Regions from separate parts of the Robertmurraya mesotrionivorans genome, predicted to be linked through region 4. Evidence: riboswitches for the same ligand, from Rfam matches in the RefSeq annotation. Region 4 holds a riboswitch; each other region holds the start of a gene.
What was found. A riboswitch is a leader RNA that binds a small molecule or an ion and turns the genes downstream of it on or off. The one in region 4 is predicted to bind thiamine pyrophosphate.
Positions count from the first base shown of each region.

Region 1 (3,180 bases), on a different contig from region 4:
GATACAGTCTGTCAACTTAATGGTTTCTGGATTAAGAGAAGTAGTTGTTCAAGTTAGAGATTCATCAGCTCAAGTTGCAGCTAGTAGTGAACAACTAAGTACAAGTGCGCAGGACAGTACTCAAGCAAGTGAACAAATTTCTCATATTGTTGAACAAAACTCAGAGGGTATGGATCTGCAACTACAACATTTAACCAAAATTCACACATTGATTGAAGAGATGTCTAGCAATATAAATTTAATTACAAAAAGTAGTGAAAAAATGCTCGTCACAGCTGATAATACGTTTCAAGTTACAGATCAAGGAGCATTATCTATCGAAAAAGTTGTTAACCAAATGAATCTTATCAATGATGGAGTTTTGAATGCTTCAGAAATCATTCGTCAGTTAGGGAGACGCTCGAATGAAATTACTTCTATCCTTAATATGATTACCACTGTTGCAGATCAGACGAATTTGCTAGCCTTAAATGCCGCAATTGAAGCTGCAAGAGCAGGTGAACATGGCAAGGGATTTGCTGTAGTTGCTGACGAAGTAAGAAAGCTCGCGGAGGAATCAAAAAAATCAGCCGATCAAATTACAAAAATGATTTCTTATATCCAATCTGAGACGGATCTAGCCGTTTCAGCAATGGAAGAACAGTCTCACAAAGTATCTGAAGGATTCGAATATAGTCAGGATGCAAAGAAAGCGTTTGCTCTTATTGGAGAGTCAATGGGAGACGTAATTGAAAAGGTATCAGACGTTTCATGTGCCATCGAGCTACTAAGTATGCATAGTTCAAATGTCGTACAAGCAATTGACGATGTAAAAGGAATCGCAGAAGAAAGCGTTGCAACAACTAGAGAAGTAGCAGCCGGAACAGAAGAAAACGTTGCTACCCTCCAAGAAGTAACCGCAAGTGCTCAAGACCTATCAGGAATGGCCGAAACCTTACAACAGCTAGTTCGCCGATTTAAAATATAAACATGAAAAGCATCTAGTTCCAACTAGATGCTTTTCTATTTAATTTTATATGATATAATGAAAACGAAATTATAACTACATACGAAGAAACCACAAGGGGAGCGTCATGCTGAGAGTGAACGTTTGTTCTGACCCTTTGAACCTGTTAGATAATTCTAGCGCAGGGATGTGGACTGACTGAATTTTTCGTGCAATCATGTCTATCTACGCTCTCCTTGAGGTTTCCAAAAAGGGGAGATTTTTTATATGGGAAACAAACGATTAATCATGATGATTGAAGCATCTTTTTTTGCAGCCTTTGCATTAATTCTAGACCTTCTTCCATCGATCAAGCTATCGCCTAATATTTCCATTTCATTTGCGATGCTACCTATTTTAATTATTGCCTTTAGATGGGGATTCGTTGCTGCAACCGCTTCTGGCTTTTTATGGGGACTATTACAAATTGCCATGGGTGATGCCTATATTCTAACTCCGCTACAGGGCTTCATTGAGTATTTTCTGGCCTTTGCGTTTATTGGATTTGCAGGTTTCTTTATGAAAAAAATTCAGGTAGCACTTACTGAAAATAAAAAGAAAGCCCTTCAATGGATGATAGTTGCCACATTCGTCGGAAGTGCGGCTCGTTATTTTTGGCATTTTATCGCGGGATTTTTATTCTGGGGAGAATATGCACCGGATGGGATGTCTCCATTCTTATTTTCACTAGGCGTGAATGGTGGTACAATGATTGGGGCAGCCATCTATTGTTCCGTTATTTTATTCTTATTAGTGTCTAGCTCACCAAGATTTCTTCTCCACAAAAGGGTTTCCTCTTCAGAGACCATGAAAAAAATATCGTAATCTAACACTCGTCCAATGTTTTGGACGAGTTTTTTGTATGGTTTTTCCTCAATGAGACAAACTATCCCAAGAACTAACATTAAAATGGAGGATTTTATGAAAAAAACTTCATTTATCATTTTTTTGGTCATCTTTACACTGTTCCCTCATCATGGGCATGGCCAGGAAGTGAAAAAGGCAGCTATTATTATTGACGATTTTGGCGGTGGTGTGGGAGGTGTAAAGGATTTTCTAGAAGGTGATGTGAGAATAACGGCGGCTATTATGCCTTTTAATGAACTTTCTAAAAAGCATGCAGAATGGGCATATGAAAATGGCTTAGAGATTATGGTACATTTGCCTATGCAGCCAAAAAAGGGAAAGGCCTCTTGGTTAGGGCCGAAGCCAATAACGAATGACTTATCAAAGGAAGAAGTAAGAAAGAGAGTCATTGATGCTATCGATAGTGTTCCTCATGCTATGGGATTAAATAATCATATGGGCTCGCTTGTCGTTGAAAATGAGGAGATTGTCAGAATTATTGTCGAAGTAGCAAAGGAAAAGCAGCTATATATTGTAGATAGTGCAACAAGTCCAAAATCAAAATTTGAGGAAATCACTGAGGAATTAAATGTACCTTTTATTAAGCGAGACGTGTTTTTGGATGATATCTGTTCTGTGAATCAGGTCAAAAAACAAATGCTTATCCTTGCAAGGATTGCGGAGAGCAGGGGAACCGCTGTTGCAATTGGACATGTTGGTACATCAGGTAAGGTATGCTCGTTAGGTGTTACTGAGTCAATGACTGAATTTAAGCAGAAGCATATAAAGGTCGTCCCGGTATCCGAACTGTTATCTGATTCCATTCGATCAAAGTATTTTCATCTATATTAAAATTGGCTGTCCAGTGGGTGGGATCCTCCCATTCATTGGACAGCCTTGTTTTTTATTGATACATGCTTGGAACTTGATTAAGTTCAACATTCACATCGTCTGAAGTATACAAAAGTATGGATACGGAACCCCCTCTCACTTTTGAACGTATTAAGATAGGATGCTTATAGTTGTTCATAAAAACAAAGTCAGGCCCATACCAACTGACTGTTGCATCGCGACCTGGAGGAACATAAGGGACACGTTTGGAGTGAGAATATCGTTTCACGATTTTTAACCCTGCTCGATCCACAGCATTAAAGAGTGTAGAAGACACTTGGCAAATACCTCCGCCGACCCCCTCAGAAAGCTCACCTCGAACAATAATAGGAGCTGGCGTATATCCACGTTCTTTTGTCCGTTGACCAACCACCTCATTGAACGAAAAGGTCTGACCTGGAAATAGGACGTAGTTATTTATCGCTTCGGATGATATTCTTATATTATTTGTTCTTGAG
Region 1 is NZ_JBPCCH010000005.1:81,246-84,425, forward strand. It holds gene ACRX5O_RS10725 (methyl-accepting chemotaxis protein) at 1-967, shown strand, start outside; TPP riboswitch at 1,053-1,151, shown strand; gene thiT (energy-coupled thiamine transporter ThiT) at 1,214-1,810, shown strand; gene ACRX5O_RS10735 (divergent polysaccharide deacetylase family protein) at 1,907-2,683, shown strand; gene ACRX5O_RS10740 (VanW family protein) at 2,736-3,180, opposite strand, start outside.
Region 1: linked by a shared signal. The riboswitch ahead of thiT (energy-coupled thiamine transporter ThiT) and the one ahead of thiM (hydroxyethylthiazole kinase) in region 4 are both predicted to bind thiamine pyrophosphate.

Region 2 (3,180 bases), on a different contig from region 4:
TAGAAAAATAAGCTGAATGGTGGATGTAAGATGTACAGAGACACTGCTCCAACCATTTATGAGTTCGTTAAAAATTTGTGATGGAGTTGGGAGAAGCCAAGTTGGAACCTGAGTAATTCTTGCGGTGAATTCCCAGCCAATGAATAAAAGGAGGAGAACAAAAATTGGTCTCCACCCTTTTTGTAATTTTTGTATCATGAACGATATTTCTCCGTAAGTGTATCCATTTTTATTCCACCTGGTTGATAAAGAATCTTCACCTGCGAAATAACATTGCTGCTTCCCATTTCAATCATCTTTTCGTTCATTTTCGTAATGACTGCAAAAAGTTCCTGAAGATCACCCTCCATAGTTGTTTCCAAGGGATGAACCTCATACTTTACTCCTGACGCATCAATAATGGCTATTGCTTCATCTACGTAAGGAATCACATTTTCACCGTTTTTTGTCTTAGGGATAATTTGTATACTAACAAGCGCGTTTGCCATATGACCAACTCCTATTGTGGTAAAAATTCATTAGTAAAGGCTTTTTCTGCATCTAACTCTGATTCTAGTAACCCATTTTCAAGCATCCAAGAAGCATAGTTTTCCCATACTTCTAAACGTTGCTGACCCCATTGGTCTGCATCGTCTTGATATTTGGTTGCAAGCCATTCCTGACTTTTCTTAACAAGCTCTGCGTCAAGCTCAGGAGCAGCTTTGATTAGGACGTCCGCCGCATCGGAAGGATTGTCGATAGCAAATTCATAGCCTTTTGAAGCCGCTTTAACAAAAGCTTTTACTGTTTCTGGATCGTTGTTAATCATGTTTTCACTAGTTGTTAACACAGGTGTATAGTAGTCTAGCTTTTCGGAGTAATCGGTTAAGTAGACCATATTTATGTCTTCTCCTCGTAATTCCGCTTCCACGCCTGTCCAACCGTAGTATATCCATGCAAAGTCAATATCACGTTCAACAGCGGTAAAGAAGTCTGCATCGCCTATGTTTACAATATTCACCTTTTCTACATCTGCTTGTTCCTGCTTCATAAGTGAGTCGATGACGGATTCTTCAACAGGTGAACCCCAACCACCATATGTTTTTCCTTCAAAATCCTTAGGAGATTGAATATTTTTAGATGCCGGTGATGCGAAACCAGATGTGTTGTGTTGAATGACCGCAGCTATAGAAACAAGCGGTACCCCTTGTACTCTAGCCTGTGTAATGCCCTCTTGATAACCTACACCAAAGTCTGCTTTCTCAGAAGCAACAAGTTGGTCAGCACCAGCCTCTCCAGGCATCTGAATGGTCACATCAAGACCTTCCACTTCAAAAAAGCCTTTTTCTTTTGCGACATATAGCCCTGTGTGATTTGTATTTGGAGTCCAATCAAGAACGACAGTCACTTTTTTTAATTCAGCACTTGATTCCTCCTTTTCTGTTTGTTGTTCATTTGTTCCTGAACATCCTGCGAGTAATACAGAAGCTGCTAATGCAGCTATCCATTTTGTCATTACTTTCTCCTCCAATGGTATAAGTAGGAATATGAACTGGACTTATAGACGTCAAAAAACGCCGCAGTTTTTGAACCGGGCGCATATATTTAAACAAGTTTATTGTTTAAAGAATATGTTCCCTACGCTGGTATCATCCAGATCAGGTTCAAAGGGTCAGCATCAATTGGATGCACTCTCAACCGGTCTTCAACCGGTCCCCCTACAATTCTTACCTATTTAGTTTGATTTCTATCTCATTATAGCAGAAATTATTTTCTTGAAAAGGAAGAACTTTCTTGAATAGATGAACATAATGATATGTTTGTTATCGCTTTTGTAAAGAACACATTGCAAACTTCATACAGTCACGATAAGATTGAAGTTATGGATGAATTTGTGTAAGGAAAGAAAGGAATTTCTATAATGGCAAAAAATTTTAAAGATGATGTACAATCGCGTCGCACATTTGCGATCATTTCCCACCCGGATGCTGGGAAAACGACATTAACAGAAAAGTTATTGTTATTTGGTGGTGCAATTCGTGATGCGGGAACAGTTAAAGGAAAGAAAACGGGTAAGTTTGCAACGAGCGATTGGATGGAAATTGAAAAACAACGTGGTATTTCCGTTACGTCGAGTGTGATGCAATTTGATTATAATGACTGTCGAGTGAATATTCTTGATACACCAGGTCACCAAGACTTCAGTGAAGATACGTATCGTACTCTTACAGCTGTTGATAGTGCGGTCATGATTATCGATTCAGCAAAAGGGATTGAGGAGCAAACCTTAAAGCTATTTAAAGTGTGTCGAATGAGAGGTATTCCGATTTTTACCTTTATCAATAAGCTTGATCGTCAGGGGAAGTCTCCATTAGAACTATTAGCTGAGCTAGAAGAGGTTATGGGAATAGAATCATATCCGATGAACTGGCCGATCGGTATGGGGAAAGAATTTCTCGGTATATATGACCGTTTCTACAAGCGAATCGAACAATTCCGTGTGGAAGAGGAAGAACGATTTGTTCCGTTAAATGAAGATGGAGAAATCGAGGGAGATCATAAACTAAAGCAATACTCCTTGTATGACCAAACGTTGGAGGAAATTATGCTTTTAAATGAAGCGGGAAATGAATTTTCTCGTGAAAGAATAGCAAATGGGGAACTAACACCTGTATTCTTCGGTAGCGCCCTAGCGAACTTTGGTGTTCAAACTTTTCTAGAAACATATCTTCAATTTGCTCCTGCACCTCAAGCTCGGGAATCTACAGAAGGGGAAATTGATCCGTTATCAGAGGATTTCTCAGGCTTTATTTTTAAGATTCAAGCAAATATGAATCCTGCTCACAGGGACAGAATTGCATTTTTACGTGTTTGTTCAGGAAAATTTGAAAGAGGGATGACAGTCAATATTCCACGCTTAGGAAAGTCAATGAAGCTTTCTCAATCAACACAGTTTATGGCTGATGACAGAAACACGGTTGATGAAGCGGTTAGTGGAGATATTATTGGTTTGTACGATCCAGGTACGTACCAAATTGGAGATACATTGACAGTTGGGAAAAACAACTTTCAATACGAAAAGCTTCCACAATTTACTCCTGAACTCTTTGTTCGAGTTTCTGCTAAAAACGTAATGAAGCAAAAGTCTTTTCATAAAGGAATTCAGCAGCTTGTTCAGGAAGGTGCCATTCAGCTCTTCCG
Region 2 is NZ_JBPCCH010000007.1:98,900-102,079, forward strand. It holds gene ACRX5O_RS13265 (ABC transporter permease) at 1-198, opposite strand, end outside; gene ACRX5O_RS13270 (thiamine-binding protein) at 195-488, opposite strand; gene ACRX5O_RS13275 (ABC transporter substrate-binding protein) at 500-1,495, opposite strand; TPP riboswitch at 1,598-1,709, opposite strand; gene ACRX5O_RS13280 (peptide chain release factor 3) at 1,901-3,180, shown strand, end outside.
Region 2: linked by a shared signal. The riboswitch ahead of ACRX5O_RS13275 (ABC transporter substrate-binding protein) and the one ahead of thiM (hydroxyethylthiazole kinase) in region 4 are both predicted to bind thiamine pyrophosphate.

Region 3 (3,180 bases), 250 kb from region 4:
ATTAAAGCGTATACGGATCGGAAGGAGTCTTTAAGAGGCGCGAAATATGTAATCAATGCGATCCAGGTAGGCGGCTATAAGCCGAGTACCGTGATCGATTTTGAAATTCCGAAAAAATATGGCTTACGGCAGACAATTGCCGATACAGTTGGAATCGGAGGGATATTCCGTAACCTAAGGACGATTCCGGTTATGCTTGATTTTGCAAAGGATATGGAAGAAGTTTGTCCGGATGCCTTATTTATGAATTATACCAACCCGATGGCTGTTTTGACTGGGGTCATGAATCGTTTTACAAATATTAAAACGGTTGGCCTATGTCACAGTGTGCAGGTTTGTACAAAAGATTTATTTGAGGCATTGGGCATGGACCGTACAGGTGTGAAGGAGAAAATTGCCGGGATCAATCACATGGCGTGGCTGCTTGAGGTTAGCAAGGATGGCGTTAACTTGTATCCTGAAATTAAGAGAAGAGCCCGTGAATTGCAAAAAACAAAGCATGGCGATATGGTTCGATTTGAGCTAATGGATAAATTCGGGTTTTATGTGACTGAGTCATCTGAACACAATGCTGAATATCACCCGTACTTTATCAAATCTCGTTACCCTGAGTTAATTGAGCGTTTCAATATTCCGCTTGATGAATATCCACGTCGCTGTGAAAGGCAAATTAATGACTGGGTAGCTATGAGAGAGGATCTGGTTAACAATAAATCTTTGAATCATGTTCGTTCCCGTGAATATGGATCGCGCATTATTGAAGCAATTGAGACAGATGTTCCGTTTAAATTTGGTGGTAATGTCTTAAATACCGGAAGACTGATTAGCAATCTTCCAGAGAAAGCTTGTGTCGAGGTGCCTTGTATCGCGGACCGTAGCGGAATCACCCCAACTTATGTGGGAGACCTTCCAGAGCAGCTCGCAGCATTAAACCGTACGAATATCAACACGCAATTGCTGACAATCGAAGCAGCAGTCACGTTGAAAAAGGAATATATTTATCAGGCTGCTTTGCTTGACCCACATACCGCTGCTGAGTTATCCATGGACGACATTATTTCTCTATGTGACGACTTAATTGAAGCACATGGTGAATGGCTGCCAAAATTTAAAAGTGAGACTGGCGTAGCCATTACATTATAGGTCCTAGTCGAAGTTTGTCCATCGTAAAGGAGACCGGATTCTGAATGAATCCGGTCTCTGTTTTTATTACTTATGCGAATCTGCTGCAAACGAGTTTTAAGATGGAACATATTAGTATAATACCAATACCTTTACGAAATGGAATTATTAGATTATTATAATGCTTAATTGAATAAATAACTTCTACTAGGGGTGCCCTATCTTCGGGCTGAGAGAAAAACGCAAAGTTTTTTAACCCTTTGGACCTGATCTGGATTATACCAGCGTAGGAAAGTAGCCAACCAGTGAATGAATGTAACCATTCTAAAACTAACAAGGCCAGGTCCAATTATTATTGGAGCTGGCTTTTTTGTGTTACATAGAGAAACCATTTCAGAGTATTCCCTTGTAAAGTTCATCACGCGTTTGTACATAATTTATAATTTGGTTATTCAGGTGCTACATGGTTGAAGACTGTTATTGCCTTAAAAGAACCATTAAGTGCTTTATTAATAAATAGGAGGATATTGTAAATGAGAAAAACACACAAACTTACATTAACAGCCATGATGATTGCCATTGGGACACTATCGAGTAATCTCCTTTATATTCCAATCGGATTTACAAAGGTATTTCCCATTCAGCATTTTATCAATGTGTTGTCAGCGGTCCTATTAGGTCCATATTATGCAGTTGCTCAAGCACTATGTGTTTCCATATTGAGAAACATCATGGGAACCGGCTCAGTTTTTGCTTTTCCTGGAAGTATGGTTGGAGCATTTTTGGCTTCTCTTTTCTTTTTAAAAACAAGTAAGATTTATATGGCTTTTTTAGGTGAGGTAATTGGTACGGGAATCATTGGGGCCATTCTTGCCTACCCGATTGCCATATTACTGCTGGGGCAAAAAGCGACCTTGTTTGGATTTATCCCTTTATTTATTTTTAGTTCTCTTGTGGGCGCATTTTTTGCTGCTATCATTCTATCAATCTTATTAAAGAAAAAAATAGCTGTTTTTATTACAAAATGAATTTAAAGGAAAATATTATCATCTAACTTTGCAAGTAGGGAACTTTCGATGAAAAACTTATTTTATTACAGATGTCGATTCAGTTACAAAAACCATTGAGAACTATGAAGCCTCTCAAAAGCTAGCCGTGTTACCCGGGGATATTAATTATACATATTACCAACAAACTCAAAGCTTTGTATCATTACTTGATAAGTAGCTGGCTAATATGAATCTAAAATAAGATATAATGATTATGTAACCTTTTAACGATTATTTAAATGGTTAGAATATAATAGAGAAATTGGGAGGTAAACTTAATGACTGAAGCAAACAAATTTCCACTTATATCAGGTTATCTTTCTCTTGATTTAGTGAACACGGAAATAGTAAGACGTGGTCAACGTCAGGATTTATTGCTCTCGGAAGAGGATTTGATGGACTGGCTTCATGTAATAAAAGAGGAAAACTCTTATTGGGATGATCAGCTATTCTTAAAGGTCAAAGAGAGGATTGGACAAGTATTATTATGTATTCTAGAAATGCGGACTGTTTTAAGAGACTATTTTGAATTAATAACAGATGGACAGTCATTTCCTGATCAATTTATTGTTTTTTTAGAAAAAATTGTCGAAAAAGCACCATTCACTTATAAATTAATGCATAAAAAATTGATTCCCATTCCTGTTGGTGAGGTAGAGAATGCCCTTTTATCGTTGATTGCCTTTGATGTATTAACTTTAATTGATACAAAAAAGCTGTCCTCCCTCAAACGATGCTCCAATCCGGATTGTGTACTTTTATTTATTGATGAAAGTGGAAGACGCAAGTGGTGTTCAATGAAAATATGCGGAAACAGAAAAAAAGCAGCACGGTTTCAACAACGTAAATCCGATAATTAATGAAGAACCGACTTATTTCAAGAGTTGGTTTTTTTTTTGCATACAATATAACTAACCCTTAAAATATGTTTTGACAGGTTAGTTATATTGATGTATAGTAAAAAATAAGTAGAAGGAGGGGAAATAATGGATCGCGCTACAACAGTAAA
Region 3 is NZ_JBPCCH010000002.1:389,553-392,732, reverse strand. It holds gene ACRX5O_RS06050 (alpha-glucosidase/alpha-galactosidase) at 1-1,143, shown strand, start outside; TPP riboswitch at 1,322-1,432, shown strand; gene thiW (energy coupling factor transporter S component ThiW) at 1,656-2,150, shown strand; gene ACRX5O_RS06040 (CGNR zinc finger domain-containing protein) at 2,450-3,031, shown strand; gene ACRX5O_RS06035 (HPP family protein) at 3,158-3,180, shown strand, end outside.
Region 3: linked by a shared signal. The riboswitch ahead of thiW (energy coupling factor transporter S component ThiW) and the one ahead of thiM (hydroxyethylthiazole kinase) in region 4 are both predicted to bind thiamine pyrophosphate.

Region 4 (3,180 bases):
CTCTTTGACTAAAATTCATCAACTAATCTACGTAAAAGCTTGGTATGCTGTTGGATATGACTGGTTCGACAAATATCGGAAATGATCGCTAGGCCATTTGCTCCTGCTTTCATAACGGTTTCTCCGTTGACAGAATTAATTCCACCAATCGCAACAAGAGGCAGAGAGATTCCTGCGTTACGAAATTCAGAAAAGATATCCAAGTTTTGTTGTTTTTCGGTATCCTCTTTTGAAATCGTAGGATACATCGGTCCAATTCCTAAGTAATCAGCTCCGTCTCGAACAGCTTGAAGTCCCTCTTCAACCGTATGAGTTGATACACCAAGAATTTTGTTAGGACCGATTGTCTCTCTCACATATTTTGCATTTTCATCGTCCTGGCCAACATGAACTCCATCAGCATCAAGAGCAATAGCGAGTGGTAAATCATCATTGACGATAAATGGTATCCTATGTTTCGCGCAGAGTTCTCGTAGTTTTTTTCCAAGCTCGTACTTCTCTATCTCTCCAAGAGAATTGCTCCCTTTTTCTCGGTATTGAAAGCACGTTATTCCACCTTCAATCGCTAAAGCTAACGTTTCTTCAGGTGTTCGATCCATGCAATCTTGACTGCCCATAATAAAATACAGTTTTAGAAATTCCATTTTCCCTATGCTCCTTATATGGTTGTGACTTTTGAATACACTTTGGCAAGGTCTACCACATCAGAGGATGAAGTGAGCATAAGTTGGTTAAGAAATTCCATCTGGAAAGTGCCTACATGATGGTCTCCTGTCGCTAAAACTGCACGCTCAGCAACTGCTCCATAAAAGGCTGAGGCTCCTGCAGCCGCTAGTAAATGATTAGTTTCAACACTTACAAACGCTCCTACGACTGATGAAAATAAGCAACCAGTCCCAGTTACTTTTGTTAGAAGGGGATGCCCGTTTGAAATAATAATCGATTCTTCACCATCAGAAACAACATCGTCTTTTCCGGTAACCACAACGGTCATATGTAATTTTTGTGCTGCAATACGAGCGAGATCTGCGATATTGCCTTCACCTGTTCCTACGTCAACTCCGCGTGTCTGCCATTCTTCTCCAATCACGTTGGCCACCTCGGCAGCATTTCCACGTAATATGCTAACGTTCACTTCAGATAGAAGTCGTTTAACGGTATTTGTGCGGTATGGTGTTGCACCAGCTCCAACAGGATCAAGCACGACTGGAACTCCTTTTTCATTCGCAGCTTTACCAGCGATGATCATCGCTTCTACTTCAGGTTCCCTTAATGTGCCGATATTGAGCACAAGGGAGTTCGCGATGCTTACCATGTCAGCTACTTCTTCTTTGGCATAGGCCATAACTGGTGAAGCACCAAGAGCTAACAACCCATTTGCAACAAAATTAGTGACTACCACATTCGTCATATTATGAACTAACGGTGATTGCTCTCTTACTCTATCAATTAATGTTAAAAATTCCTGACTCATTTTTCCCTACTCCTTTCGTATAAAAAACTATCACAAGACAAAAAAAGCCAGATTCTTATAGAACCTGGCATAGTTACGAAACAATAAACATTCATCTTCGCAGTAACTACTTCCCTCCGCTGGTATGAGCCAGATCAGGTTCCAAGAGTCGAAAACTGAATATTGTTTTCTCTCAGCCCGAACGTACGGGCCCCCCTAGTAGATATCATATAAAACTATAATTCCATCATAGTGGAAGGTTTTTCATAACGCAACTATAAATTATTTAAAAAGTAAAAAAGTTCCCCCTGTACCAACAGGAGGAATCCTATTAAATCGTAAATTTCCTTAAAACTTCTTTTAAGCTAATCGCCATTTCATTAACTGTCTGAACAGATGAAGCGATTTCCTCCATCGTTGCCAATTGCTCTTCAGCTGATGCAGCAACTGCACGTGAGGAAATGGAATTAACCTTTGCAATTTCTATTAGAACTTCAATATTGGCAGTTACATAGTTGGAGCTTTCCGTCATTTTTTGCACATATTGATGAATAGACTGAATCGTCTTACGTATGTCTGTGATAGAGTCAGTAATTTGTGTAAAAGATCTTCCCGCCTCGTTTACAGCAATTGACCCATTTTCTACCTCAAGTGTGCTCTTTTCCATCGCCTTTACAGCTTGATTTGTACCGGTTTGTATTTTTAAAATAAGATCAATAATTTCGTTAGAAGAGCTCTTAGACTGTACGGCAAGTTTACGCACCTCATCAGCAACAACAGCAAAGCCTTTCCCATGCTCACCAGCCCGTGCTGCTTCAATTGCAGCATTTAAAGCGAGTAAATTGGTTTGATCAGCAATACTTGTGATCACTTTCGTTATTTGACTAATTTCCTTTGATTGACTACCAAGGTTATCAATCACTTCTGACACTTCTAAAACTGAGTCATGTATTTGCGTCATTTGCTTAATCGCATGCTGTACGACCTTGTTTCCGTTTTTAGAGACTCCGTCGACCATAGTGGCTGAAGCTTCCAGTTCTTCTGATGAAAGGGTTAGTGTTTCTTGAATCGTAGCCAATGTGTTCATTGTATGTATGGTTTCATTTACACTTTCTAATTGTTTATGAGAGGCGGTGGCCACCTCTTGAATGGAATAAGTAATACTTTCTGCCCCTTTCGCTGTTTCCTCTGAGCTTGCTGTTAAATCCTCCGCAGACGCAGAAACCTGTGTGGTTGTTTCATATGCTTGGGAAATCAATGCTCGAAGGTCTTTTACCATCCGGTTGAAAGTAATGGTTAACTCACCAATTTCATCATTTGATGTGATCTTCATATCTGCTTGACTAAAATCCCCTTCTGCAACCACTTGAATTCTCTCTGATAAACGACGGATCGGACCGTGAATAGAATTCATTAATACAATGGCAACTAATACGGAAATACCAATAACTATTATTGTAAGGATCATTGTCCAAAGTTGGACTTGATTTCCGTTAGACATGATTTCTTCTCCCAGCTGTTCTACGCTATTATTTTTTTCGTCAGCTAAAGCTTTTAATTTTGCCATCGTTTGTTCTGCTTTAAACTTTTCAGAACCAACATTAAGTAATGCTTGACGCTTTTCTCCGCTATCAAACACGTCAAAAGCATCCTTCATCATAATCTCATTCCATTTGGCACTATCGGAAATGACCTTTTTTACTGTGTTTTCATCTTTGTTCCCCGCA
Region 4 is NZ_JBPCCH010000002.1:134,951-138,130, forward strand. It holds gene thiE (thiamine phosphate synthase) at 9-644, opposite strand; gene thiM (hydroxyethylthiazole kinase) at 659-1,474, opposite strand; TPP riboswitch at 1,569-1,681, opposite strand; gene ACRX5O_RS04770 (methyl-accepting chemotaxis protein) at 1,785-3,180, opposite strand, start outside.